2 regions of the Paenibacillus sp. FSL E2-0178 genome follow, and region 2 is predicted to be linked to the other one. Evidence: riboswitches for the same ligand, from Rfam matches in the RefSeq annotation. Region 2 holds a riboswitch; the other holds the start of a gene.
What was found. A riboswitch is a leader RNA that binds a small molecule or an ion and turns the genes downstream of it on or off. The one in region 2 is predicted to bind glycine.
Positions count from the first base shown of each region.

Region 1: linked by a shared signal. The riboswitch ahead of gcvT (glycine cleavage system aminomethyltransferase GcvT) and the one ahead of MHI42_RS21155 (amino acid permease) in region 2 are both predicted to bind glycine.

Region 1 is NZ_CP151953.1:5,375,164-5,390,149, forward strand. It holds gene gcvPA (aminomethyl-transferring glycine dehydrogenase subunit GcvPA) at 1-671, opposite strand, end outside; gene gcvT (glycine cleavage system aminomethyltransferase GcvT) at 671-1,792, opposite strand; glycine riboswitch at 1,982-2,077, opposite strand; gene gcvH (glycine cleavage system protein GcvH) at 2,262-2,654, shown strand; gene MHI42_RS23375 (hypothetical protein) at 2,788-3,420, opposite strand; gene MHI42_RS23380 (flagellar motor protein MotB) at 3,505-4,398, opposite strand; gene MHI42_RS23385 (flagellar motor protein) at 4,395-5,183, opposite strand; gene uvrB (excinuclease ABC subunit UvrB) at 5,365-7,356, shown strand; gene uvrA (excinuclease ABC subunit UvrA) at 7,890-10,766, shown strand; gene MHI42_RS23400 (hypothetical protein) at 11,227-12,036, opposite strand; gene MHI42_RS23405 (DUF3977 family protein) at 12,325-12,564, opposite strand; gene MHI42_RS23410 (DUF2759 family protein) at 12,990-13,199, shown strand; gene MHI42_RS23415 (trypsin-like peptidase domain-containing protein) at 13,328-14,473, shown strand; gene MHI42_RS23420 (stalk domain-containing protein) at 14,538-14,986, shown strand, end outside.
Region 2 is NZ_CP151953.1:4,856,870-4,871,855, reverse strand. It holds gene MHI42_RS21185 (S-layer homology domain-containing protein) at 1-830, shown strand, start outside; gene MHI42_RS21180 (GNAT family N-acetyltransferase) at 949-1,440, opposite strand; gene MHI42_RS21175 (DUF1304 domain-containing protein) at 1,599-1,967, shown strand; gene MHI42_RS21170 (methyl-accepting chemotaxis protein) at 1,991-2,812, opposite strand; gene MHI42_RS21165 (DUF4386 domain-containing protein) at 3,030-3,737, shown strand; gene MHI42_RS21160 (Crp/Fnr family transcriptional regulator) at 3,694-4,290, opposite strand; gene MHI42_RS21155 (amino acid permease) at 4,354-5,730, opposite strand; glycine riboswitch at 5,881-5,960, opposite strand; gene araA (L-arabinose isomerase) at 6,426-7,850, opposite strand; gene MHI42_RS21145 (L-ribulose-5-phosphate 4-epimerase) at 7,891-8,586, opposite strand; gene MHI42_RS21140 (FGGY-family carbohydrate kinase) at 8,590-10,203, opposite strand; gene MHI42_RS21135 (GntR family transcriptional regulator) at 10,485-11,570, shown strand; gene MHI42_RS21130 (GlsB/YeaQ/YmgE family stress response membrane protein) at 11,659-11,916, shown strand; gene MHI42_RS21125 (lantibiotic protection ABC transporter ATP-binding protein) at 12,085-12,801, shown strand; gene MHI42_RS21120 (lantibiotic immunity ABC transporter MutE/EpiE family permease subunit) at 12,794-13,522, shown strand; gene MHI42_RS21115 (lantibiotic immunity ABC transporter MutG family permease subunit) at 13,525-14,283, shown strand; gene MHI42_RS21110 (response regulator transcription factor) at 14,313-14,975, shown strand; gene MHI42_RS21105 (HAMP domain-containing sensor histidine kinase) at 14,963-14,986, shown strand, end outside.

The DNA.
Region 1 (14,986 bases), 520 kb from region 2:
CGCAGATCCTCGATGCCGCCGAAGAAGTTGGGCGACTGGACCAGAACAGCGGCAGTATCGGCATCAATGGCCTCAGCCAGCTTGGCAAGATCGGTAACCCCGTCCTTATAATCGATCTCCACGATTTGCAGGCCCCAGGCATTGGCGGAAGTGCGAAGTACCTGGCGTGCTTCCGGGTGTACCGTACGGGAGACAATCAGCTTTTTGCGTTTGGTGGCGCCTGCGGCAAGCACGGCTGCTTCGGAGAAGGCCGTTGCGCCGTCATACATACTGGCATTGGCGACCTTCATACCGGTCAGCTCACAGATATACGACTGGAATTCAAAGATCGCTTGAAGCTCGCCTTGGCTGATTTCCGGCTGATAAGGGGTATAGGCAGTATAGAATTCCGAACGGGAAATAATATGGTTAATGACAACAGGAATATGGTGGTCATAGAGGCCAGCGCCGAGGAAGCTGGCATGGGTATCAAAGTCGGCATTTTTGTCAGCCAGACCCTTCATATGGCGCAGCAGCGCATATTCGTCCAGCGGGCCGGACATTGGCATCGTTCCCTGGTAGCGGACAGATTGAGGGATGTCAGCGAATAGCTCATCAATGGACTGAATCCCTACAGTTTCCATCATCTCTGCGCGGTCTTGCTCCGTCATAGGCAGATAGCGGTGCTTCATTACGGCTTCACTCCTTGGCTCTTTTTGTAGAACGGGGCTTTGATCACGGCAGCCTTCAGCTGTTTGCCGCGGATCTCCACATACACCTCTGTGCCGATCTCAGTATAGGCAGCATCCAGCAAGGCAAGTCCGAGATTACGTTTCAGCGTCGGTGATTGTGTGCCGGTTGTGACTTCACCGATCTTCACACCGTCTGCATATACGGGATAATGGGAGCGGGGAATCCCGCGGTCGATCATTTCAAGCCCCACAAGGCGGCGCGGGAGGCCGGCTTCCTTCTGCTTCAGCAGGGCATCACGGCCGATAAAATCCGCTGTGTCCAGCTTCACGAAGAACTGGACACCCGCTTCGAGCGGCGTAATATCCGCCGAGAGCTCCTGGCCGTACAGCGGCAGCTTGGCTTCGAAGCGGAGCGTGTCGCGTGCGCCGAGTCCGGCAGGGGTCAGGCCATGCGGCGCGCCTGCGGCCAGCAGACCATTCCAGAGTGCAGCCGCTGTGTGGACCGGGGCGTACAGCTCAAAGCCGTCCTCCCCGGTATAGCCGGTGCGGGAGAGCAGTACAGAAACGCCGCAGACCTCGGCGTGTTCGATGAAGTGGAAGGGCTTCAGCTCTGCGAGCGGGGCAGAGGTAACTTCGGCCAGAATCTTCTCAGCCAGCGGACCCTGCAGAGCGAGCAGCAGCGTCTCATCGGAGACATTCTTCAGGCTGACACCGCTGAATTCAGCGGTGAGATGCTCCTGCAGCCACTGGAAGTCCTTGTCGATATTGGAGGCGTTCACGACGAGCATGTAGCGCTCATGGTCCAGGCGGTAGACGAGCAGATCATCTACTACGCCGCCATTCGGATAGAGCATCAGGGTATACTGCGCTGCACCATCTGCTAGGCGGCTGACATCATTGGTGGTCATCTGCTGCAGGAAGGCTTCAGCGCCGCTGCCGTCAACCATGAATTCACCCATATGCGATACATCGAACAGTCCGGCCTGCTGGCGGACCGCTTCATGTTCCTTAACGATGCCAGTAAACTGCACCGGCAGCTCCCAGCCGCCGAAATCAATGCATCTGGACTCCGCATAAGCGGCATAGAGATCATAAAAAGGCGTTCTTCTCAAAGACTCCATCGTGTCACCCCTTAGTCTGTTTACATGCAAAAAAGGACAGGCGAAAGTCCATCAATGCACATCAAACATGCATCAATAGACGTTCGCTCTGTCCTTTGTACCTGAGAGTTACCCTGCTATCCTGCCCGCAGGTTTCCCCGTTGGTGATCCGTTTCCTGTTGTCCAGGCTGTGGATGCTCTCCAGAGATGCGTCCGGCAAAGGTCCTTTTGCCTGAGAGATTCACCCATCCCGGGCTTACTCCTTCGGCGCTGCCCCTGAGGGTCAGTCTCTCCCTATGCCATCATTCGCAAACCATATGTTTTTCTACTGACTCCATTAAACCGGGTTTACAAGCACGATGTCAATCAAAAAACGTCAAAAAGATGACAAATTTAATTTTCCTGTCAGTTATATTGACATTAGGCAAGGTCATAACTTAGGCTATAACTAAATTTAGAACTCCAAATGTGGAAAAGAGGCGGCTTGGAAATGAGTGAAGTGTTGGACAACCTGCTATACAGCGAAGAGCATGAATGGGCACAGCAGGGTGAAGGACGCGTAGTACGTGTGGGAATTACGGATCATGCGCAGCATTTATTGGGCGACATCGTGTTTGTTGAGTTTCCGGAAGTCGGCGCAGCCATTTCCGCGGGCGACAGCGTAGGCAGCATCGAGTCTGTTAAGACGGTGTCGGAGCTGTACTCGCCGGTATCCGGCAAGGTAACCAAGATCAACGACGCACTCGAAACCAGTCCGGAGCTGATCAATGATCAGCCATACGGCGGCGGATGGATTTTTGAGCTGGAGCTTGACGGTGAGTTCGCCGAGGCAGCTTCCGGCCTGCTGGATGCGGCTGCTTATAAGGAATTGGTTGGGGAATAGTTTCAACCGTTTATGTACCCGGATTTTTTGAATAGATGACTGAACTGGATTTACGAACAGATGAACATGACAGGCTTCTCTTATTACATTAGATGTTACTAATGTGAGAGGTCTGTCTTTTTGCGTTTCTGTATCATTCCGGAAAGCTGAGCAGGCCCGGATAAATGCGGGGAGCCAAGTGCCAAAGGGCGGGGAGCAGAGCCAAACCCGCAACGGCAAAGATAAGGCACAGCAATAGGAACCGGTATCTTTTTCTGGGACGGGTATTGGGTTTGAGCACGAAGTAATACACACCGGCCGAATAAAACGGGAAAAGCACCACGGCAGACATGCCCATACAGACCAGAAAGGTGGATTCCCCGGCGGAGGAAGGGATCATGGCTTCCGGGTTATAGACCGGATTGATCTGCAGAAAGAGGATCACAAATGTCAGATAGGCGAAGAGTAAAAGAAGAGGGAAACAGCGGATGCGTCCATCCTCGGACAAACCGTACAGCATCCACCAGACCCCGAGCCAGGGCAGGGCAAAGACTGCGCCGGCAATAAGGAAGTCAATGCCTATATACATCAGTTTATCGGGTGGATACAAATGGGCCAGGTCTCCCCAGAAGTAATCGGAGGAGAAGAACATCATAAATACAGATAATAAACCCGCGAAGAAGGTGATTATTCCCTGGGCAAAAACAATCATGATCAGCGAAACCAGCTGCCGCAGAAAATAGAGATAACGGGTGGCGTCCGGTGTCGTTCCGTTTGTAGTCTGCATAGCGTTCAATCTCCTTATACTAGCAAATGGTTGCCGTGCCTTCTCATCTGCAGAACTCTGAGCTGATTCGCTTGCGGATTCGCGTTATTCTTCCTCCTGAAGCTGCCGCAGGACAATGAGTTCGACCCGGCGGTTTTTTTGCCGTCCTTCAACGGTAGTGTTATCGTAAGCAGGTCTGGTATCCGCGTAACCGGCATATTGGAAAGTATCGGGGCTAAGCCCCTCGTTATCCAGGAAGAAGCGCAGCACAGAGAGTGCGCGGGCGCCGGATAGCTCCCAGTTATCCGTGTAATCTGAAGCGGCGGTTACCGGAACATTGTCGGTATGGCCTTCGATGCTGATCGTGGCACCGATTCCGCGGAACAGGCCGGAGAGCTGGCGCAGTGCCGGAAAGGCAGGTGATTTCAGCTCAGCTTTGCCGGCATCGAACAGGAACCGGTCGCTAAGCGTGATGGCAATGCCCTGCGGTTTATCCGCTACAAAGATCTGCTCCCCAAGGTTGTTATCTTCCACGTATTTGGTGATTACCCCCATAAGCGCGGCCAGTTTGGCCTCCTGCTCACGAAAAGCGAGCTCGCGCGCCGAAGGCTGGTGTTCTGCAGTTTCCCCGTTTTGCCCGGATGTATCTGTGCCCGTCCCGGTTCCGTTCGAACCACTCTCCTTCACATTGCCCCCGGAAGAAAGACCGCCACCAGTGCTTCCGCCTGCTTCCTGTTCATTCGAGACTGCGGCTCCCGTGTTCCCCTGATTACCATCCAGCACTCCATTTCCGCCTTCAAGCACAGGACTGCCGCTCTTAAAGGTATCAGATAATGAACCGGTAACGATCGCGTATTTTTGCGTATCCAGACTGCTCATGGCGTACAGGATGATGAAAAAAATGAGCAGAAGCGTAATCAGATCCGCATAAGTAATCATCCAGCGGTCTCGGTTCTCCTTACCTCTACTACGTCCCTGGCGGCGGTTTCTTTGTCTCATAGCGGGTCTCCCGGGTTATTATTGCTGCTGCGTCTAGGTGAGACATCGGGAATAAAGGCGGTCAGTTTTTTGCGGACCAGATGCGGATGATCCCCATTCTGCAGGGACAGGATACCGACAAGCAGCATCTCCATGCTGCCCAGTTCGCTTTGGCTGCGGGATTTGATTTTGGAGGCGATGGGTAAAAATATAAGATTAGCACTGGCTACGCCATAGAGCGTTGCTGTAAAAGCTACAGCGATCGAGGCCCCCAGATTAGAGGGATCCGTCAGATTGCTCAGTACCCGTATTAATCCCATTACGGTGCCGATGATGCCCATAGTCGGAGCATAGCCGCCGGCGGCTTCGAAGATTTTGGCATAGCCTTCATACTTCAGTTCCTTGGCGTCCATCTCCAGTTCAAGAATTTGCCGGACCTGATCAGGATCGGTGCCGTCGACAATTAGAAACAGCCCTTCGCGGGTAAAGGTATCGGGGTGCTCCTCCGCTCTCTTCTCCAGTGCGAGCACGCCGCCGCGGCGCGTAATCGCCGCCATGGAGATCAGCTCTTCGGCCTTCTCCTGGGTGGTGTCGGGATGTCTGCCGAATGCCAGGCGCAGAGCCGCCGGGACGCTGCGTAATCTGGAGGCCGGAAAACTGATGAGTACAGCGGCAAGGGTGCCGCCGAATACGATCAGCGCGGCGTTCAGCTGCAGCAGGCCGGATAAGCTTCCGCCTTCCCAGAGAAAGCCGCCTATCATTGCGGCAAGGCCTGCCAGCAGGCCGATAATTGAAGTGATATCCATAAGTTCAGGCTCCTTAAATTTCTATATATTATGGTTTGCATCAATCTGGGCAACGCTGTATAATAAACGGGAACGTGTATTCCTATCTTCCATATTTTTCAGTACGGTATGGATAGGCAACTATTAGGGCTACAATTATAATATATTCATATATTTTAGACGATAGAGGGGAGACGGGCAAATGAGTGATATTGTCGTCAGTACAAAGACATTTGAACTGGAGTCCGAGTATACACCCCAGGGCGATCAGCCTCATGCCATAGAAGAATTATTGGACGGCATCCGGCAGGGCAAGAAGCACCAGACGCTGCTGGGAGCGACAGGTACAGGCAAGACCTTTACCATCGCACAAGTGATTTCCAAACTGAACCGCCCGACGCTGGTCATTGCGCACAACAAGACGCTTGCGGCGCAGCTGGCGAGTGAGTTCAAAGAATTTTTCCCGAACAATTCCGTTGACTACTTCGTCAGTTACTACGATTACTACCAGCCTGAGGCGTACATTCCTTCCTCCGATACCTTCATAGAGAAAGATTCCAGCATAAATGAAGAAATTGACAAGCTCCGGCACTCCGCCACCAGTTCGCTGTTTGAACGGCGTGACGTTATTATTGTTGCGAGTGTGTCCTGTATTTACGGCCTCGGTTCGCCGCAGGAATACGGAAGTATGCTGTTGACACTGCGGGTAGGGATGGAGAAGCCGCGCAATCAGATTCTGAGCAGGCTCGTGGAGATCCAGTACCAGCGCAATGACATTAACTTCGTACGCGGGACGTTCCGGGTACGCGGCGATGTGGTCGAGATCTTCCCGGCTTCACAGGGGGAGCATGCGATCCGTGTGGAGCTGTTCGGAGATGAGATAGAGCGCATTACCGAGATTGATGTTCTCACAGGAGAGCTGATTGGTGAGCGCGATCATATAGCGATCTTCCCGGCTTCGCACTTTGTCACCCAGGAAGAAACAATGCGTGTAGCTATTATCAACATTGAGCGGGAGCTTGAGGAACGGCTGGCCGTGCTTCGTGATGCGGGCAAGCTGTTGGAAGCCCAGCGCCTGGAGCAGCGGACGCGGTACGATATTGAGATGATGAAGGAAGTGGGCTTCTGCTCCGGTATCGAGAACTATTCCGGCCCGCTTACCTTCCGTGAGCCGGGAGCGACTCCATATACCTTAATGGATTACTTCCCGGATGATATGCTGATTGTTATTGATGAGTCCCATGCAACGCTGCCGCAGATCCGGGCTATGTATAATGGTGACCGTGCGCGTAAGACTGTACTGGTGGAGCATGGCTTCCGCCTCCCGTCCGCGCTGGATAACCGTCCGCTGCAGTTCGAGGAATTCGAAGAGAAAGTGAACCAGATTGTATATGTGTCTGCTACACCGGGACCGTACGAAATGGAGCACTGCGATACTATGGTGCAGCAGATTATCCGTCCTACCGGCCTGCTGGACCCGATCATCGAAGTACGCCCTACAGAGGGGCAGATCGATGATCTGATCAGTGAAATCCGTGACCGTGTAGAGCGTGATGAGCGTGTACTCGTTACAACACTTACGAAGAAGATGTCCGAGGATCTGACCGATTATTTCAAGGAAATCGGGATTAAGGTACGTTATATGCACTCCGATATCAAGACGTTGGAGCGAATGGCCATCCTGCGTGATCTCCGGCTCGGTACGTTCCATGTACTGGTGGGTATTAACTTATTAAGAGAAGGTCTTGACCTGCCGGAGGTCTCCCTTGTCGCCATCCTAGATGCTGACAAGGAAGGCTTCCTCCGCTCCGAGCGTTCACTCATTCAGACGATCGGCCGGGCGGCCCGTAACTCTGATGGACGTGTCATTCTGTACGGCGACCGTATTACGGATTCCATGGAGAAGGCGATGAGCGAAACCCAGCGCCGCCGTGAAATTCAGATTGCCCATAATGAGAAGCACGGCATCACACCTACGACAATCAACAAGAAAGTGCGTGACATCATCGAGGCCACTAAAGTGGCCGAGTCGAAGGCCGATTATCTCACCGGCGCCGGCGGCAAGCTGAACAAGAAAGAGAAGCAGAGCCTGATGCAGCGTCTGGAGGCCGAGATGAAGGACGCGGCCAAGAACCTGCAATTTGAACGCGCCGCAGAGCTGCGCGATGCGTTGCTTGAACTGCGGGCCGAGTAAGCTGGCCCCGCCAGCACTTACACTTAATGATCACGGAACGGCGCTTCACTGGCCGTTCTTTTTGAAGATACATTCGCACTTCACGCATCCCGTAGGGACAGCTTGTAGTTACGCCCTTAGCGCATTCCGCAGGAACAGCCGCAGTTCGCGTATCCCGTAGGGACAGCTTGTGGTCAAGCTCTTAGCGCATTCCGTAGGAACAGCCGCAGTTCGCGTATCCCGTAGGGACAGCGTTATCGGCAAGCAGTAGCGAGCCGTATCCTGCTCTAACTGTGTCCTGCTCTACAGTATAGCGTTCCCGTAGGGACTAGCGTTCCCGTTGCCCCAGTAACCAATTCCATCCCAGTCCTAACTCTTTCCGCCGAGCTTGCGGGTGTCCAGAGGGTGCAACCCTTGGGGCCCTCCCTTGGAAGGGAGGGTTTGGGAGGGATCGAAAATATTTTAAATAGCTTTTGAATTAGAACTTTTGAATTAAGTTTTTAAATAGAAAAAAACTAGCTTTTGAAATAGTTTTTTATAAAGGAGAGGTACCGTTGGCGAACGAAAGTATAATAATCAAGGGCGCAAGGGCCCATAATCTCAAGAACATCGACGTAACGATTCCGCGTGACCGCTTCGTCGTGCTGACGGGACTGAGCGGCTCGGGTAAATCATCACTGGCATTCGATACCATATATGCCGAGGGCCAGCGCCGTTACGTTGAATCGCTGTCTGCCTATGCCCGCCAGTTCCTGGGCCAGATGGAGAAGCCGGATGTAGATTCCATTGACGGTCTATCCCCGGCAATATCGATTGACCAGAAGACCACAAGCCGCAACCCGCGTTCGACCGTAGGTACGGTTACAGAAATTTATGACTATCTGCGGCTGCTGTTTGCACGGGTTGGGCATCCCCATTGTCCGGATCATGGCATAGAGATTACATCACAGACTGTGGAACAGATGGTTGACCGGATTATGCAATACCCGGAGAAGACCCGCCTGCAGATTCTGGCACCTGTGATTTCCGGCCGTAAGGGTGAACATAAAGGCTTGTTCACGGATATCTCCAAGCAAGGTTTCGTTCGTGTGCGTGTTGACGGTGAGCTTCGCGAAGTTACGGAAGATATTGTGCTGGAGAAGAATAAGAAGCATACGATTGAAGTTGTTGTCGACCGGATTGTCATTAAGGACGATATTGAGACCCGTCTTACCGATTCATTGGAGACTGCACTGAAGCTGTCAGGCGGTCAGATTCTGGTCGATGTGATGGGCCAGGAAGAGCTTTTATTCAGCGCAAGCTTTGCCTGCCCAATCTGCGGGTTCAGTATAGAAGAGCTTGCTCCGCGTATGTTCTCGTTCAACAGCCCGTTTGGTGCCTGCACGGAATGTGACGGGCTTGGTGTGAAGATGGTAGTCGATCCGGATCTGCTGATCCCGGATGCGGAGAAGTCCATCGAAGAAGGTGCATTCTTGGCCTGGACAGGCAGTACGTCGAACTATTATCCGCAGTTCCTGAAGTCGGTATGTGAGCATTTCAAAATTCCGCAGAATGTTCCTGTCAGCAGCCTGTCACCGGAGCATATGACCAAGCTGCTGCACGGAACGGGCAGTGAGAAGATCCGCTTCCGTTATGAGAACGACTTTGGCCAGCGCAAGGATGCACTTGTTGCTTTTGAAGGAATCATCCCGAATCTGGAGCGCCGTTACCGCGACACTGCCTCTGAAGGCATCCGCGAGTTTATCGAAGGCTTCATGAGCGCCAAGCCATGCCATGTCTGCAAAGGCAAAAGACTGAAGAAAGAGATTCTGGCCGTGACGATTAATCAGCAGAATGTTGCCGATGTTACGGATCTTTCGATTGGAGATTGTCTGGACTTCTTCGAGAATCTCAAGCTTAGTGAGAAAGAAACGGCTATCGCTAACCTGATTCTTAAGGAAATCAGCAGCCGCTTAGGATTCCTCGTAAATGTAGGACTGAACTATCTGACGCTTAGCCGCGCAGCGGGCTCGTTATCCGGCGGTGAAGCGCAGCGGATCAGGCTGGCTACACAGATTGGCTCCAGTCTGATGGGTGTACTGTATATTCTGGATGAGCCGAGCATCGGGCTTCATCAGCGGGATAATGACCGGCTGATTGCTACGCTGGCTCATATGCGCGATCTGGGCAATACTCTGATCGTCGTTGAGCATGATGAGGATACCATGATGGCTGCCGACTATATTATCGATATTGGTCCCGGTGCCGGAATACATGGCGGACAGGTAATTGCTCAAGGTACACCTCAGGAGATTATGGACGATCCGAACTCCCTGACAGGTGAATACTTAAGCGGACGCAAATTCATCCCTGTTACCTCGACACGCCGGCCTACCGATAATGAGCGCTGGATAGAGATTCGCGGGGCTAAAGAGAATAATCTGAAGAATGTAAATGTGAAGATTCCGCTTGGTGTCTTTACAGCAGTAACCGGAGTATCCGGTTCCGGCAAATCTTCGCTTATTAACGAAATTCTTTATAAGAGCCTGGCACGCCAGCTCAACAAGGCTGTCAAGGTCCGTCCCGGTATGCATAAAGAAATCCGCGGTCTGGAGAATCTGGATAAAGTAATTGAGATTGACCAGTCACCGATCGGGCGTACACCACGCTCCAATCCGGCCACGTATACAGGTGTGTTCGATGATATCCGCGACCTGTTCTCCAAGACCAATGAGGCTAAGGTACGCGGCTTCCAGAAGGGGCGCTTCAGCTTCAATGTGAAGGGCGGCCGCTGTGAGGCTTGCCGGGGAGACGGGATTATCAAGATTGAGATGCACTTCCTGCCGGATGTGTATGTGCCTTGTGAAGTCTGCAAGGGCAAACGGTATAACCGCGAAACGCTGGAAGTGAAATATAAAGGCAAGAGTATCTCCGATGTATTGGAGATGACCGTCGAGGATGCAACAGAATTCTTCAAGAATATCCCGCGTATCCACCGCAAAATGCAGACGCTGCTTGATGTGGGTCTGGGCTATATCAACATCGGCCAGCCGGGGACAACCTTGTCCGGTGGTGAAGCGCAGCGCGTGAAGCTGGCTTCCGAGCTGTACCGCCGCAGTACCGGCAAGACGCTGTACATTCTGGATGAGCCGACGACCGGCCTGCATGTAGATGACATTGGCCGTCTGCTTGAGGTGCTGCACCGTCTGGTGGATTCCGGTGAATCGGTCCTGGTCATTGAGCATAACCTCGATGTAATCAAAACAGCTGACTATATTATTGATATGGGTCCGGAAGGCGGAAGCGGCGGAGGAACTGTGCTTGCAACCGGAACGCCGGAGAAGCTGATAACGGTCGAGGAATCCTACACAGGCCGGTATCTGAAGCCGGTCCTCATCCGCGACACCGAACGTACTCAGGCGCTTGAACTTCAGACCTCTGATACTTTGTAACCGGAGGAAGCTGCGAACTTAAATAGCCCATGGTCCACTGAGAGGTGGGGCATGGGCTGTTTTTTTACGCTTATTATGGTTGTAATCTCTAGGTGGAAGTCCTGTGTAGTGGTAGGCATGCGCCTATTTTAGCCAAGAACAAAGTACCCGCAGAGAGGCGGAATCTTAAGGAGGCAGACGGTAAAAGCGCTACCTGATTTACAAGAAGCACCGCCATAAAACTCTGCTAATAGTTTTTAATTTAACCTGCCTTTTAAAAGGCTTAATTCGGTCATATATGATTATACATCCAATAATTTAAGCTATACTTCCTAGAATCAAAGTCCACAGTTAAAGGCGTACCCGTAAAATTACTAATATCCATTTTAGTATTGCGTTCCAGCAACTCCCATACCACCGAATTTATGCTTTATGATTCGAGAGTAAAATAAAAACACTTATTCCTGCCAGTAATTATTTTTTAAAATTCATTTGTAATAATAATCTTATTTGCTGGTCGATCGACCCAATAGACTCTATTCCCTACCTTTTCAACACCCTGACCTGCTCCATAAGTAGGGGCTTTAATCCTTTCTATAAATTCAAAAGTATTACCGTTAAATTTGTAATGATCCAATCCTTGGGCATATTCCTTACCATATTGGTTGGAACCATGCAGGTTACCATAAAGTTCGTTATCTTTAAAAAATATGCCTTGATATCCTCCCTCGCCCCCAAATTGCGCTGACAGTGGATAGGTTGCCTGATATCTAAATTTACTATCAAAACGCTTGACTTCATTTCTATCGTGATACACTACCCAGAAAGACCCCTTGTAGGTCGCTAATGATTCTGCTGTACCCTGTCCGATATCATACTCTTTTATCTGTTTTAAGTCTGGTAGACTGTATTTTACAACACGGCTAATACGCTCATTTATAGGCGGTGATGAATTGAAATTATAGACTGTAGCATACAAAAAACTATTGGAAACAAAACAATCTCCAAAAGACATGAAACGCCCTTGTTCATCTTTACCGGTGTAAGCGGACTGTTTTTCTACAACATATTTCCCTGAAACATCATATACAGATATTGTATTTGAAAGAGAAAATTTCGTATTCCTATCCGTTGTCACATAGATATTTTTCTTATCAGCTCCTACGCCTTGCCAGGCACGGAAAAACTTATTCATTTGAATTGATTTCGTCCTTAAACCATTACTGCTAGTGCTATTAGAAAAAGAAAATAAAGATGTAATAACAATCATGAAAATGAATACTTTTTTCAAAACCATCTCTCCCATAAATTGGATATACAATTCAACTTCATTGTATAAAATAACCATTGCTTTGGCAATGGTTCCATAAAGTAGTGGATGAGTAGTCATACGCTTATTCTAGGTTATATGTTGTGGTACGTCAGACTGGTATGAAGCGCATGGTGGGTAAATAATTGTCTGAGTGCATCAGTAAGCTTTGGAAAAGATGAGCCTTTTCAATATCTTCAAGTCGCTTTGATGTTTTGTCTAAATTACCCTGACACGCTCGAACTCTGTCTATTTTAGGTGCACCCACTATTACAACTCACTACGGATGCCGAAGATCACTTTGAATTGATTGCGCGCTTTGGTGGCTTTCTTGAAGCCGTCCTGTGAATCCAGAATCCATACCGTTCTTCTGATCCAGAGTCTGAGATACAGGGAACGGAATTTAATAGGTCTGATAATTCCCCGTGCTTCGGTCTCTGTACCATCAGGCTTCTCGGTCTCAGTTCGTACCAGCCATCTGTTTCCTATTCCGAATTCGATGTATTTCAAGCCGGCGGGCACCTCCAGTTCTGCATGACTGATCATAACATCGTCGTCCGGAGTTTTACAGTGAGGGTTGTGGCATGCGATTTGATGTGTGCAGACAAAAATTAAGCTGGCGGGAGAGAGACAGAACAGTCATAACTACAGCATGTCCGCAGTAAGATTCAAAGAGAGGGTTTTGCGTTGAATGATTAGCAAAGGCTGTTTGCGGCTGCAATAGGAATCAGCTCCTTGAAAAATACATATTACAACGAGTGGTCAATGATAAATATCTCTGAATTTCAGCTGATTTCCGGCTTCGGAAATATTTTTTATGACAAATACATAATTTTTAGACAATTTCTATTGCGTCACTGAAATGGTAGCGATAACATAGAAGGTGATATGGATTAGATGAACTTGCTTGACAACACTTTCAGGGAGGGATTGCCATGCTGCTTGCAGAAGCTGCCGCGCAAGAACCGTCTACATTTCATACCTTCGATGTATTTATGATTCTATTCACGATCCTGATTCTTATTGGTGTGGTCCGGCTATTGAAAGCTCCGCAGAAGAACAAATTTGCAATCGGCTTCGGAGTGGTGAGCCTGCTGGTTTTTGCAGTCTCTGACTATGCAATGATTATGAATTGGTTCAGCTAAGTTCAGGCACAACTAACTTCAGAAGCAAGGTCTTTCAAAGACACCTTTATCCGCCACCCGGCGAGCCTAAAGGCGTCTTTTTTTAACAGGATAAAGGAATCAGCTGTACAGGAGAAAGGGGGAAGGCGATGAACGGGGGAAAGAACGCAGTTGCCCGGAGTGGCGTTGTGCTGTTGTGCGGGTTGATATTGTCGGGATTCACAGGTAGTCCGCTGTCTGCATTTGGCACAGTGTACGGAGGGACAGGCCCTGTAACGGCTGGACAAATAGGTGGAGTCAAACCCGTTAACAAGGAGCAAACGGCTAAACCCGCAGTGGATCCGGTACCACAAATTATCCGCGCTGTGTCGCCATCAGTCGTGGGCATTATCGGCAAAGCCAGTGGCGACCCCGTAGGCCCGGATGACCGCTACAATCTGACACACGGGTCCGGAATTATCGTCAAAGCAGACGGGTGGATTATTACCAATGCCCACGTCATGGAGGGGCTGCAGAATGCAGTGGTGGTTACCTCAGACGGCAAGAGCTATAACATTACGGATACATATTTGGATGAGGTGAGTGACCTCGCTCTGATCAAGATTACAGCCAAATCCCTGAAGCCGGCAAAGTTCGCCGCTAGCCCGGCAGGCATACAAGTCGGAGAAAAGGTTATAGCGATCGGTACGCCTATTTCGTTCTCCCTCAGAAATTCGGCTACCGTAGGAGTAATTAGTGGCCTCAACCGTTCGGTCGATGCGGCTTACCGGCTGATCCAGAGCGATACTGCGATTAACCCCGGCAACAGCGGGGGGCCGCTGGTCAGCATGAAGGGTGAGGTGCTTGGGGTCAACAGCTTGAAATATGCGGCAGTGGGTGTGGAAAATATGGGCTTCTCCATTCCGGCGGATACGGTGCAGTATATTATGAATCAGCTGCTCAAATACGGTGAAGTCCGCCGTCCGAGTCTCGGAGTTGAGCTGGAGGAGAGCTGGCCCGTTATTGTGGGGCTGCCTACGCAGGAGCCTTTAACGGTTACGAAGGTAGTCACTGCAGAAGCGCGTAAGGCGGGGATTGCCGAGGGAGATGTGCTGTATGCGATAGATGGCCACCGGGTCACGTCGCTTGTAGATATTAACGAATGGTTCAAGCAATACAAGCCGGGTGCAGTGGTCAAGCTGCTCATGCAAAGTGACGGCGATATCGTCGCCAGAAGCCTGGTCCTTGGCCAAGGTGATCCTCTGGTGAATGCGGAAGAGGCGGAGGGGGATGGCGATGATCAGGCGGAAGAGTAGAAGGCTTGCAGGAGCAGGAACGCCGCGATTGGGGATGGGATATATATTCCGCGGACTGTCTGTCATGTTGGTAGTGCTATTGTTGCTAGCTGTATATCCGGGCATGAATGCTTATGCGGCAGAAACTCCGATTCTAAAGCTAAGCCTCAAAGTAGGCAGTGCATCTGCAAAGGTTAACGGGGAACCGATAGTGATTCAGAAGCCTTTTACGGAGAGCGGAGCGGTCATGGTACCGCTGGGAATTTTCAAAAAAGCATTCGGCAGCACAGTCTCGCTTGAAGGTAACGATGTGGTGAAGGTGATGTACGGTGCACATACCGGAGCGATGACGATAGGCAGTACCACTGCCTGGAAGGATGGCATCAAAATTAAGCTTGCTGCGCCGCCGCGGATGGTTTCCGGTGTGCTGATGGTGCCCCTGCGGTTCGTGACCGGAGTGCTCGGTGCGCGGATTACTGCGGCAGATGGCGGGGGATTGCTGGTTACACTTACTCCTTCGGAGAAGGAAGCGGC
Region 2 (14,986 bases):
CTAAGCAGGAAATCACCCGGGCTGAAGCAGCTGTAGCGATCAGCAATGCGCTGGCGTATCTGAAGGCACACCCGGCACCGGCTGCGCTGAGTGAGACGCTTACTGCCGAAGAGGCCGTTCAATTGATTAAGGAGGCTGTAGGTCCGGAAGCAGACCTGCAGATCAAGATCGACCCGGCAGCCAGCATGACCCGCGAGTCGTTCACCTACCTGCTGGTGCATACCCTCCAGACCAGCGGCCAGCTGCCGATGTTCAAGCTTATTCCAGTTGAAGTCGCAGATGAGAGTCAGATGGATATCTCCAATTCGGGCGCTATTCAAACCGCACTGGCGCTTGGCTTCGTTACACTGGATGAGTCCGGCAATTTCAATCCGAAGGGTGATATTACACGTACCGCCGGTACGGATATCGTGAATAAAGCGGTGGAATACTTGAAGGCTCATCAAGCACCCGCAGCAGAGAGCGAAGTTCTTACGGCTGAGCAAGCTGTTCAGTTGATCAAGGAAGCCGCAGGACCGAAGGCTGATCTGCAGATCAAGATTGATCCGGCAGCCAGCATGACCCGCGAGTCGTTCACCTACCTGCTGGTGCATACCCTCCAGACCAGCGGCCAGCTGCCGCTGCTTAATCTGATTCCGGTAGAGATCAAGGATAACGACAAGATCAATATCCTGAACTCGGGAGCCATTCAGACGGCCATCGCCTTGAAGATCGTGAAGCTGGATGCTGACGGCAAGTTCAATCCGCAGGCTGGAATCACCCGTACAGACGCGGCCGCTATGGTTAGCCAGGTTCAGGAGATCCTGAAGCGGGCTGCTGCGAATCAATAATACCCGGAACATTCCAATTTTCCGCAAGCAATTATCAGCTCAAAAAGCACAAGTCAGTAGCTTGTGCTTTTTGGCATGTTTTATGATCACCGCCGGGGAGCTTGTCAACACGATACAGCTACAGCAGCAGAATCATCAGATCCTCATCCAGATACTCATCTCCAAGCTTCATCGCCTTCGGCTCTGTGCCATAGCAGATGAATCCAAGAGATTCGTATAGTCTTTTGGCAGCTACATTATTCGAGGTTACCGTTAAATTCAGAATTTCGAGCCCCGGCAACAGCCTCGCACGGGCAATCAGCTCCATCATCAAGCGGCGGCCCACTCCTTGTTTACGGACATCCGAATCCACATATACTGAATATATATTAGCTTTATGATCAATTTTGGGCCGGCTCTCCCGGAAAAAAGTGACGATGCCCACCAGCTTCTCCTCAGCATCAAAAGCTCCCAGCGTGAAATTATTCTCCGAGGGCTCCAGCCTGATGCGGGTGGTGACTATAGACAGCTTCTTTTCCGATTCATAGGAGCTGAGATAGGCTTCCGGATGCAGCCGCAGCGACTGTAGCCGAAGCCCGCGGTAAACCTCCGCATCCACAGATGTCAGCATTCTTAGGTACAACGGTTTTGCCTCCTCAAGGAATTTAGGGATTCCAAATTGACAAAATTGCAGAATTTGGCTATATTTAGACAGTGTAAAATTATATTTTGAACAATTTAATTTCTCCGTTAATCAATCTTACATAATTATGAAAAGAGGGATTTACTATGATGATGGTGAGTTTAATACTCGTGGCCTTAGTTGCACTGGAGCATGTGTATATTCTAGTGCTGGAAATGTTCCTGTGGACTACCCCGCGGGCGCAAAAATCATTCGGCACCACTCCGCAGTTCGCCCGGGAAACGAAATCGCTGGCTGCCAACCAGGGATTATATAACGGCTTTCTGGCTGCCGGTCTAGTCTGGAGCCTGCTGCATCCGAACGATACCTTCAGTGTTCAGCTTCAATTGTTCTTCCTGATCTGTGTTGCGGTTGCAGCCATCTATGGCGGCATTACGGCCAAGAAATCCATTCTTTTGGTTCAGGGCCTCCCGGCCTTCATTGCTCTGCTTGCCGTTGTTTTGGCGAATCTGTAATTATGAGAATGGCCGCTCTTCCCTCACAGCTTCTGTGCGAACTGGTTCAGCTGCTCGGACATCGTCCGGATCTCCTCGATGAAGCTGGAGATTTCATTCGTTGAAGCAGCCTGCTCCTGCCCGACTGACGCAATCTGATGGATGGATTGGCTGATCTGCTTCATCGCAGCTTGGATCTCCCCCAGGGTATCCCGGATCCGCTGCGCAGACTGCTCGGTTTCCTTCGAGAATTTGCGGATTTCTTTCGCTACAACATCGAATCCCCGCCCCTTCTCCCCGGCGTGGGCAGCCTCAATGGCTGCATTAATCCCGAGCAGATTCGTCTGGTCGGCGACCTTTCTGAGGACAGCCAGCACTTCATCGCTTTTTTTGACACTTTCGGCGGTCGTTTCCGACTGGAGCAGCAGCTTCTGCGAGAAATCGGCAAGCAGTCCCGAGCCCTCTGCCACATGCCCAATCCGGGCATTAGCCTGATTTAGGGAGACCGAGATCTGATCAGCGATTTCGCGCAGCTCGGTCTGTCTGCGGACCTGGATGCAGACCGCCCCGCAGACGCTTCCATCCTCTCCGTGTACCGGAAGAACCGTACCGACGAATTCATACCCATAGTAGTCCTTAGGGACATTAGCTTTCGAGAATTCATCATTTCTCAGCGCATGATACAGAGGTTCGTCCGCAAGAATTATCTGCCCTGCCCGAATTCCCAGATCAATGGACGTACCAGGGAAATACGCGATGAACTTCTCCACATCACAGACAGCAATAGATACATCATAGGGAAAAGCAGCTTTCAGGACCGGTGCCAGGTTCACTATATCTTCAAGGGAGCGGATAATGTTCTTCATGGATGTGGGTTCTCCTTTATTGAATTGCTCATTACACAGTACAGAACACAGTACAGAAATATCTAGATTAAGGTTCGACATTTTCCGATGACTATCCTTTATTCAAAAATTTAATATTTAAAATTTAATCATGCCCTCTTAACTTAAGTCAATGAAGCCCTGCAGGCGCCTTAGTACAATATAACCACAATCAATAATCAATCAGGGGGTTATGCTAATGTCTGCTGCAGTGGCTCGAACCGGGGGAATATCGCTCATTGTAATGGCGGTTGCCGCGGCGCTCTCGTACGGATATGTCCAAGGGAGTCTGGTAGTGGATGGAGATGCCGCTGGGACCTTCGCCAATCTTCAGGCCTCTCCGTCGCTGTTCAGGGCCGGGATTCTGGGCTGGGTACTGATTATGGCCTGTGATGTGGCAGCTGCTTGGGCCCTATATCTGGTGCTGAAGCCTGTGCATCCGGGCCTGTCCCTGCTGGGAGCATGGCTGCGCCTGGCTTATACGGCAGTGTTGGGGGTTGCTGTCTCCAGTCTGATCGTGGTATCCCTTCTTACCGGTAACAGGGAGGTTGCACTTTCCGGCTTCACACGAGGGGAGCTGCAGGCCGAGGTCATGCTTAATCTTCATGCTTTTGAAGCGGTATGGTCGGCTGGTTTGATTCTGTTCGGGGGGCATCTGCTGATTATAGGTGTGCTGGCGTTATGGTCGGAGAATATTCCGAAGCCCGTCAGTGTGCTGCTGCTGCTGGCAGGCTTCGGCTATATTGTGGTACATCTGTGCGGCACACTTGTGCCAGGGTGTGGAGAATTCCTCCAAATCATCAAATGGGTGTTCATGCTGCCCATGACCGCAGGGGAGCTGGGGCTTGGCATCTGGCTGCTGTTCAAAGTCCCGGCTGCGCGTGTTCGCGCTCAAGCCGCTTCTTAATCCGGCTGAGCGACTCCGGTGTCATCCCGAGATAGCTGGCCAGCTGATGCTGGGGGACGCGGCTGATCAGGCCGGGCCTCCGATGCAGCAGTGCCTTGAGGCGGTCTTCGGGGGATGCCGCAATGAAGGCGGCGAATTCCGCCTGTACCTGTCCGAAGTTCTCCTCGATCATCCGGCGTGTCATCAGCTCCAGCTGCGTGTGTCTGGCGTACATTTCCCTCTCGGTATTCAGCGCACCGACAACCAGCACGCAGTCCTCCAGACAAGTCAGGCTGTATTCCAACGAAGCCTCCTCTTTATGCGCATTGAAGATAGCAATCGCCTGCTCCTCTGTGTAGAAGTTCGAGGTGATGTCGCGGCCTGTGACGTCAACACTATGCTGCCGTACACATCCTTTTAACACGAAATAGCAATGACCGGGAACCTCCCCCTGCCTAAGCAGAGTCGCTCCCTTGCTGTATTCCACAACAAGAATCTCATCCAGAATAGCCTGCTGCTGCTCTTCACTGAGGGAGGTCAGCCGGGTCATATATTGGAGTAATCTATGCTTCATGTTTCGGATTCCTCCTTATAACGCTGCTGACAACATGTCAGTAGCGTTTGAACATTCTTGCACTCATGTATTGATTATACTAACATCGGCATCACTTTTCTCCTTCTTGCTTCGCATGGAGTACAGGACGAACAACAGGATGAACCATAGGGGCGTAAACAGCAGCGCCGGACGGGTATCATCTGCGAACAGCATAATGATCAGAATAGCGGCAAACAACGTTAATACCGCATAATTGATAACCGGTGTGAACGGTGCTTTGAATTTGGACGAGGCATGTAAGTCCGGGCGGTTCTTCTTATACTTGATATGACATACGAGCACAACCCCCCACACCCAGATGAAGCAAATGGCGCTGATCGTGGTGACAATGCCGAAGGCCTGGCCCGGAATAAGCTTGCTGAGCAGCGCCCCGGCCGATATAACTATTGTAGAAATAAATAAAGAGTTAGCAGGCACATGATTTCGGTTCAGCTTGCCGAGCTGCGGGGATGCCTGATTCCTTCTGCTCAGATTATACAGAATCCGGCTGGTCGAGAACATCCCGCTGTTGCAGGCGGAAGCTGCTGAGGTTAAGACGACGAAATTGATAATGCCCGCAGCAACCGGAATCCCGACCAGGCTGAAGGTTCGCACAAAAGGACTTTCAGCTGCACTGAGCTGGGTCCACGGGTTAATGCACAGCAGGACGAAGAGCGCGCCTACATAGAAGAAGAGAATCCGCAGAGGAATTTTGTTAATCGCCGACGGAATATTTTTCTCCGGATCTGCTGTTTCTGCGGCTGATACACCCACAAGCTCCACACCGACATAAGCGAACACAACCATCTGGAAGGAAAATAAGAAGCCCTTGACACCGTTCGGGAACACACCCCCGTGCTCCCAGAGATTGCGGACCGTCACCGATCCCGCATCCGTCTTGAACCCGATGACCAGCAGAATGATTCCCAGGCCAATTAAGGCAAGAATCGTGACGACTTTGATGAGAGCAAACCAGAATTCGAGTTCGCCGAAGCTTTTGACCGTCAGCAGATTGAGTCCTAACAGAATAATCAGGCAGATGACGGCCGGCACCCACTGCGGGATATCGAACCAGTACTGCACATATACGCCCACTGCAATCACGTCCGCCATCGCCGTCATAATCCAGCAGAACCAGTAGGTCCAGCCCGTAATGAATGCAGCCCGCGGCCCCAGATAGTCTTCAGCAATGTCCGTAAAAGATTGATATCCCGCTTTGGAGAGCAGCAGCTCACCCAGCGCCCTCATCACAAAAAACACGGCAATTCCCACGAGTAAATACGTGATCATAATGGACGGCCCGGCCTGCTGAATCGCTCTGCCTGATCCCAGGAATAACCCTGTACCAATCGTGCCGCCGATAGCGATCAGCTGTACATGCCGGTTCGCCAAATCTCTCTTTAATTCTGTCTGTGCCATTGCCATTTTCCCCCTTAATGTGTACAACGCTTTGCTGCCAAATAACATAAAAAAGAGATTGGATGTCATCCAATCTCCCGGTTCATAAGAATATCAAAATAAGCTACCTGCGCCGCTGACCGTAATTAATCAGCATGACAAATACAAATTCCGTACTCTTCTGTCCTTTTGCCTGAGATTGTGAACCCTTCGGCGCTGCGGTCTCCCGCAGTCTCTCCAGAAGCTGCTCCTGCTATAGTGTGATCCATAGCAATCATAGCCCGTGTGATGTATTAAATTGGTGAAGCGTTAATGCATTCTGATATTCTAACATATTACTCGGCATGTGAGTATTGAACAGTGATAAAAGTCTCCTACCTATGGCTAGATCTCTAGGGTGCGCTCCTGCACTGCAGCGGCATAAATGTTGTACGTTTTGCAACTTGGATGCGCAGATACCCGGTTGTTTAGATAGATTGTTGTATGAAATACAAGAATTTCCACGCTAAACCGTATGAAGGAGGAGAAATGCTGCTTTTTGTACAACAATTTTCGATTTAGTCCAATTTAATGAAGCGAATGTTGTAGTTTGTACAGGATTTTAGAAAATCACGGGCACGGAGAATGAGTTTACCGGTAATATCTTGGCTCTGCATTAAAAAAAAGCAGACAGGCAATAGCCCATCCGCTCATTTGATCCAACATTATTCCGCTATTTATTTAATGATTACATAATCCAGGCCAACCAGCTTGGCGTAGGTAACGATCTGATCTGTAGTCAAGTTGAGTGACACCACCGTATGGTGACCGCCGCCGTTCTCGATCCATGCCTTAATTCCATCCTGGAAGTTAGGCTTCACCTGCCAGAGCACACGGGCCACTGGAAGATTCGGTGCCGGAACCGTCGGCTCGAAGGCAGTAACTTCGTTAATCAGCAGCTTGTAATGAGTGCCGAAGTCAGCCATCGATACCACAACGCCTTCGCCGGCCTTGCCGTCGAATACGAGACGGGCCGGATCTTCGCGGTCGCCGATACCCAGCGGAGACACAAGCACCTTCGGCTTGTTGCTGGCCAGGCTCGGGTCAACCTCAAGCATGTGGGACTGCAGAATCGCTTCCTGGCCGGCAGCCATTTCGTAGGTGTAATCTTCCATGAATCCGGTATTCAGGTTGTGGCTCATCACCTTCATCAGGCGGTCCAGGGCCGCTGTCTTCCAGTCCCCTTCGCCGGCGAAGCCGTAGCCTTGTGCCATCAGACGCTGAACGGCAAGACCCGGAAGCTGCTTCATGCCGTGCAGGTCTTCGAAGTTCGAAGTGAACGCATTGTAGTTTCCGGCATCCAGGAAGCGTTTGAGGGCAATTTCATAGCTGGCCTGTACCTTCACGCTGGCTTCCCATGCTTCTTTGCTGTATGAACCGTAATCGAAATCATACTGCTCTGCATATTCAGCGAACAGCGCATCAATTTCTTCTTCCTTCACTTCGTTTACATATGCAACCAGATCGCCGATTCCGAAGTAATCCACAGTCCAGCCGAACTGAATCTGGGCTTCTACCTTGTCGCCTTCGGTAACGCCCACGTTGCGCATGTTGTCGCCGAAGCGGGCCACTTTGATATTGAAGCTTTCGTTATATGCAACGGCAACGTCCATCCATTCGGCAATTTGCTTCTGGACTTCGGCGCGTTCCCAGTACCCTACTACCACTTTGTTCTGTTTCTTCAGGCGGGCATTGATGAACCCGTATTCACGGTCGCCATGGGCAGCCTGGTTCAGGTTCATGAAGTCCATATCCAGAGTAGCCCAAGGAATGCTCTCATTGTATTGGGTAGCCAGGTGCAGAAGCGGCTTCTGCAGCAGCTTCGTGCCGCGGATCCACATTTTGGCCGGGGAGAAGGTATGCATCCAGGTGATGACACCGGCAACCTCGTCACGGTAGTTGACTTCTTTCATGATCGAAGTGATTTTGTCTGCGCTGACCGCCAGATCCTGCAGCACCAGCGGATAAGGCAGCACACCGCTGTTATTGAGGGCATCCGTCATCTCCTGTGCATGAGCTTTGACTTCACCGAGGGCTTCTTCTCCGTACAGATGCTGTGATCCTACAACAAACCAGAATTGCTTAGCGCTTACTGTTGACATATTATTTCATCCTCTTCTCTTGGATAATATATAAATCAGATTATTTCTGACCGTAATAAGCGCCTTTACCATGTTTGCGCAGATAGTGTTTATCCAGAATCCGCTGCGGCAATTCTTCAGCGAAATGGTTCAGCTCGCGGGCAAAATGGTTCAGCTTGGACACTTCCTCCAGCACCACGCTGTTCATCACTGCATCATGGGCATTCTTCCCCCAGGTGAACGGGCCATGGCCTTTCAGCAAGACGCCGGGAACTGCCATAATATCAAGGCCCCGCTGTTCAAAAGTCTCAATGATCACGCGTCCGGTCTCCGCTTCATAGCCGCGGTCAACCTCCTCCTGCGTCAGGAAGCGTGCGCAGGGTACCGCCCCATAGAAGGTGTCGGCATGTGTCGTGCCCATTACAGCAACATCCAGCCCGGCCTGCGCCCAGATGGTCGCCCAGGTCGAATGCGTATGCACGATGCCGCCGATTTCTGCATAATGCTTGTAGAGTACCGCATGTGTCGGTGTATCCGAGGAAGGTCTCATCTCCCCTTCAACCACGTTACCGTCGAAATCCACTACGACCATATCGCTAGGCTTCATTTTGTCATAGCTGACGCCGCTTGGTTTGATGACGAATACGCCTTTCTCACGGTCAACTGCGCTCACATTGCCCCAGGTGTATTTGACAAGTCCATGCTTAGGCAGGTCCAGATTGGCCTCGAATACCTCTTCTTTCAGTTGCTCCAACATAGGTTAACCCCTCCCGTTTTCTACCAGATGATCTACAGCAGCCTGCTCGATCGCGATCCCTGCAGTGTAACGTTCCATGAATAGCTCGAAGCCCTTCACATCAGCCGCATCCGGATGGATGACTTGTCCTTCCACATCCTTAAATACCTTGTGGTCAAGGAAGTCATCCAGACGCTCCTGCTGTGCTTTGTTCTGCATGTAGGAGGCCAGAATCGCCATCCCCCATGCGCCGCCTTCTCCGGCTGTTGCCATGACAGAGACAGGGACGTTCATTGCAGCGGCAACGATTTTCTGCCCGACCACAGGAGTTTTGAATAACCCGCCGTGAGCCAGAATACTGTCGATGGACACTTGCTCCTGCTTGGTCAGAATATCCATTCCGATCTTCAGCGCGCCAAAAGCGGAGAATAAATGCGTCCGCATGAAGTTGGCCAGATTGAACCGGCTCTCCGGTGAGCGTACAAACAGCGGCCGGCCTTTCTCAATCCCGGTAATATTCTCCCCGGAGAAATACCCGTAGCTCAGCAGACCGCCGCCGTCAGCATCCGCCTCCAGTGCTTTATTGAACAGGACACTGAACAATTGCCCTGGGTCTGCCTTAAAGCCCATCGCCTCCGAGAATTCACGGAACAGGCCGATCCAGGCGTTGAGATCACTGGAACAGTTGTTGGCATGAACCATGCCGACCGGACTGCCGTCTGGAGTAGTAACCATATCAATCTCCGGATATACGGCTGTAAGATCCTTCTCCAGCACGATCATTGCAAACACGGAAGTGCCTACGGAGATGTTACCGGTCCGTTTGCGGACACTGTTCGTAGCAACCATACCTGTTCCGGCGTCGCCTTCCGGAGGACACAGCGGAATACCCGGCTGCAGCTCCCCGGACGCATCCAGAATTAACGCACCCGCTTCTGTTAATAGCCCTGCCTGCTCGCCCGCAGTATACACTTTAGGGAGAATATCTTTCAGCTTCCAAGGGTAGCCCTTGTCTGCAATGAGTTCATCGAACTGTGCAACCATCGCTGCATTGTAATCCTGCGTGGCCTCATCTATCGGGAAAACCCCCGAAGCATCGCCGATCCCGATCGCCTTGCTGCCGGTCAGCAGCCAGTGAATATACCCGCCCAGCGTTGTTACGAACTCCGCCTGAGGCACATGCTCTTCCCCGTTCAGTATCGCCTGATACAGGTGCGCTATGGTCCAGCGTTCAGGGATGTTGAACTGGAAGACCTCCGTTAATTCTTTGGCCGCAGCACCGGTTGTTGCATTACGCCAGGTCCGGAACGGAACCAGCAGCCCGCCTGCGCTGTCAAAAGCCATATATCCGTGCATCATTGCCGAGAACCCGATAGAACCAACGGTCGTAAGCGTAATACCGTATTTCTGCTGGACTTCCTGCTTCAGTTCACGGTAAGCCTCCTGCAGGCCCTTGATAATGTCTGTTAAATGATACGTCCAGTACCCGCCCTCAAGCAGATTCTCCCACTCGAAGCTTCCGGATGCGATGGTCTCAAACCGCTGATCAATCAGTACTGCCTTGATACGTGTGGATCCAAATTCGATACCCAGTGAAGTTTCTCCCTTAAGTATCGCTTGCCCGATGTTCTGATCCATGCCCACGTTACTCCTCTCTGAACCAAACTGTTATAATAGAAATGGAAAGAAGGCGCTTCCTTTATTAACAGACTTAGTATATTTTTTGTTCGTACATTTGTCAACATAACACACAAGATATACATACAAATTTTACAGAGAGAAATCCACATTTCCCTTGAAACGCTTATACATAGTAGACATTGGATTATAATAACGATATATTCATACTATAATGTGTACGTACAACTATTGCGGATATACCGATTCGTATATGAACAACCATGAAAGAAGTGAGCCGGGTGAAAACCAAATACCAGATTATTTTTGATGATATAAAAAGCAATATACTGTCAGGAACCTATAGTGTGGGCGAGCAGATTCCTACAGAATTAGCCTTGCAGGACACCTATGGTGTGAGCCGGCAAACCGTCCGGAAGGCTATCCTGGAGCTATCCAATGAGGGCTTTCTAAGAAGCGAGAAGGGATCAGGCACCTATGTAAGCAACCAGTTCCGGTCCAAATCGGGGGGCAACCCCAATACGAAAACCATCGGTGTCATCACGACCTACCTCTCAGATTACATCTTTCCTTCCATCATCCGCGGGATCGAGAGCAGACTTAACGAGGATAATTATTCGCTGCTGCTCGCCAGCACCAATAATGATGTCGCCCAGGAGAAGAAGGCGCTGGAAATGATGCTGTCCTTTGGAGTCGATGGTCTGATTATTGAGCCTACGAAGAGCAATCTGTACAACCCTAATATTGCATACTATCTGTCGTTCAAAGAACAGGATGTCCCGTTTATCATGATTAATGCTTATTATGAAGAACTGGAGGTGCCTTTCTTCTGTCTTGATGATGTGCAGTCCAGTTATCTGGCGACCAAAGAGCTAATCTCGAAGGGCCACACCCAGATCGGTATTATCGCCAAAATGGATGACCTGCAGGGCAAATACCGCATGAAGGGTTATATCAAAGCGCTTGGAGAAGCCAAATTACGCTTTCACCCCGAGCAGGTGCTGTCCTTCGATACCGAGTCCAAGCAGGCTCTGTCCGAGAATCTGAAGCAATTCCTGACCGATAACAGAGAGGTATTAACGGCTATTGTCTGCTATAACGATGAGGTTGGCCTGGAAGTCGTAAATGTGTGCAGACAGCTGGAGATTTCGATTCCGGAGGATTTATCAATTATTGGCCAGGATAATTCTTATATCGCCAAGAATGCGGGCATCAAGCTCACGACCTTAACCCATCCGCAGGAGCAGATGGGCCGTGATGCCGCTGAATGGGTTATTAAAAAGCTGCAGGGGAAGAAGGATTTGCGGAACAGCACCTATTATCAGCCTGTGCTGATTGAGGGGGAGACGGTAAGGGCGCTGGATTAGCAGGATTTAAAAAAATTATTCAATAAGCAGTTCACCTATTCCCTTTCCTAACATACCTTGAATAAACCACTGGAAAGGGGACAAATCAATGTATCTGCTCTGGGTGTTGATTATCGGCGGAATTATCGGCTGGCTAAGCGGCAATCTGATTGGACGCGACGTTCCAGGAGGCGTGCTGGGAAATATCATTGCCGGCTTTGTCGGCTCCTGGCTGGGTACCGAGCTGCTGGGGCCGAGGGGTCCCGTTGTTGGAGGATTCCATATCATTCCAGCCATTGTTGGTTCAATTATCGCCTTACTGATATTCTTTGCACTGGCCCGCGGGGGCGCATTCCGGAAACGTTAGAATCCCGCCGACTCTAGCTTCAGCTTCATAACAGAGACCCTCCTGCAGTACCGGGGAGGGTGTTTCTGTCATGCATAACCCTTCATTCTTGCGGGGGAATCCTCCGTTATCCTTATAGAATCCTTAGAATCTCCTCTTAGACTGTGGAGATAGAAAGGATGATATACTATGCAAGGCATTATTCTGGAAACCGAGAATCTGTGCAAAAGCTTCAAGCATCAAACCGTCGTGAGCAATGTATCACTTGCTGTACCGCGCAACTCGATCTATGGACTGCTTGGTCCGAATGGCGCCGGCAAATCAACAACACTCAAAATGTTCGCAGGCATGCTGCGCCCCGATTCCGGCAGCATCCGCATTCAAGGGCATGATTGGACCCGGAAGGACTTACGCAGAATTGGTGTACTGATTGAGGCGCCGCCGCTATATGAGAACCTGACCGCCCGTGAGAATCTCAAGGTACGTACACTTGCCCTCGGATTGCCGCAGTCCCGGATCGAAGAGGTGCTCACGACCGTGGATTTAGCCCGGACGGGGAAGAAACGTGCCGGACAGTTCTCCATGGGGATGAAGCAGCGGCTCGGCATCGCGATTGCACTCCTGAACCAGCCGGAGCTGCTCATCCTGGACGAACCGACCAACGGGCTTGACCCTATCGGGATTCAGGAGCTGCGGGAGCTGATCCGTTCCTTCCCCGGGCAGGGAATCACTGTCATTCTCTCAAGTCATATGCTCTCCGAGGTCGAACAGGTAGCGGATCAGATCGGGATTATCGCCGGCGGAGTGCTGGGATATCAGGGTGCCATTCCCCACGGCCAAGAGCTGGAAGCCTTGTTCATGCAGGTGGCAGCAGCAGGCCGGAGGGAGGTTGCGCCTCATGCTTAATCATATTAGGGCTGAACGTTTAAAATGGCGGCGCACCTTCATCCCCAGTCTGGTCTGGATCGCCCCTGTATTCACGATGCTGCTGTGTGCCATTCTAATGGGCGGAAGCTATTTTCAGACCGGGGCTTATAACTGGTGGTACACCATGCTCTTGCCGGGGGCGTTGACACTCACTTGTTCACTGGCTCTGCATAAGGATGCCAAGATGAAATACCGCGGACTGCTGGCACTTCCCGTCGATCCGAAGATCCTCTGGGCCGGGAAAATCATCGCCTGTGCGCAGTGGCTGTCCGCGGCTCTCCTCCTGTTCCTGATTGGCATTACAGCAGGGGGAATGCTGTTTGGCCAGACCATTCCATTGCTGAACAGCCTGGCCGGCAGCGCGCTGATCTTCATTACGTTTCTGTGGCAGATTCCACTGTGTCTGTTCCTGGCCGCACGGCTCGGATTATTCGCCGCTGTTCTGCTTAATATGTTCGGTACTGTCGTGGGCGTGGTTACCTTCGATGCCGGAGGACTGTGGGATTACATCCCCTATACGATTACTTTCAGACTCATGTGCCCGGTGCTGTCCATTCTGCCGAATGGCCTCCCGGTACCGGCGGACAGTCCGCTGAGAAGCACAGACATGATTCTGGCTGATGTGCTGGTCTCCCTGGTCTGGTTCGGATTACTGTTCCTGCTTACTGCACTATGGTTCCATAAGCAGGAGGCGAAGTAAAGATGGCCACACTACTGGGATTGCTGCGGGCGGATCTGCTCAAAACCCGGCACACACCGTTTCTGCTGATTCATCTGCTGGCCCCCTTAACCGGAGCTGCCGTGTTCCTGGCCTACTATTCTTACTCCCCATGGAGCGCCTCAGACAAGGCATTGGCATTCATGCAGTCTCTGGGCTGTGCCCTTCCTGCCCTGATCGGGCTCGTCTGCTCCATGGCGGCGGAACAGGAAGCGAATGCAGGACAGTATCAAGGAATGCTTGCTATGCCTGCGGCCAGAATCACAACCTATATAAGTAAGCTGCTGCTCCTGTTGTGTTTTGGCTTCGGAGCCGTCCTGTTCGCTTACAGCCTCTTTGGCCTGGGCTTTAGCAGGATTCTGCAGCAGGACAGACTGGGATTACCCTTTTACCTCACCGGGTCAGTTATTCTGTTCGGGAGCAATATATTTCTATACCTGCTTCACCTGACAGCCAGCCTGCAATTTGGCCGGGGGACTTCTATTGGAACGGGACTGGCGGGAAGTCTGGTATCCGCCTTAATGCTCACCGGACTGGGCGATTCGATCTGGCCCTATATCCCCTTCGCCTGGGGTGTCCGCTTCATCTCTTTATGGACAATCCACGCTTCCGGTATCACGTTATCCCCTGCCGTATCCGGCCTGAATACCGGAATTGCAGTCTGCATACCGGGCACAATCACCGCTTCCCTGCTATGCCTCTTATGGTTCAAGCGCTGGGAAGGACGATCAACGGAGAATTAGACCTACAACTAATAATTGAGGGAATGAATATGGCCAAAATACTCGTAGTAGACGATGAGCCCGCCATCCTGTCGCTGATTCGCAATGCACTCCGTACGGATCAGCACCTGGTGACGGTGATCTCTGATTCCACCCAGGTGCGCCAGTCCGACCTTGGCGCATATGATCTTATTATGCTGGATGTCATGATGCCGGGGGTGGACGGCTTTACCCTTTGCCGGGAGATCCGCGCGGCAGTGGATTGCCCCATTCTTTTTTTAACGGCCAAAACACAGGAAAGCGATCTGATGTACGGCCTGGGCCTGGGGGCAGATGATTATATTGTGAAGCCCTTTGGTATTGGGGCGCTGCGGGCACGGATTGATGCCCACCTCAGGCGGGAGGGCAGGGAGAAGCGGAAGGTGCTGTATCTGGAGAACGTACATTTCAATCTCTCCGGCAAAGAGCTGTTTGTCCAGGCGGACAAGGTGCCTCTGACCAAAAGCGAATATGAAATCTGCGAATTCCTGGCCCGCAGCCGCGGACAGGTCTTCTCCAAGGAACATATCTATGAAGCGGTCTTCGGGTATGACGGGGAAAGCGACAGCAGCGCTATTACGGAGCATATTAAGAATATCCGGGCCAAGCTGAGCAAATATGGAATGGATGTCATTGAGACCATCTGGGGGATCGGATATAAGTGGAAGCTGTGAAATTAACCAAA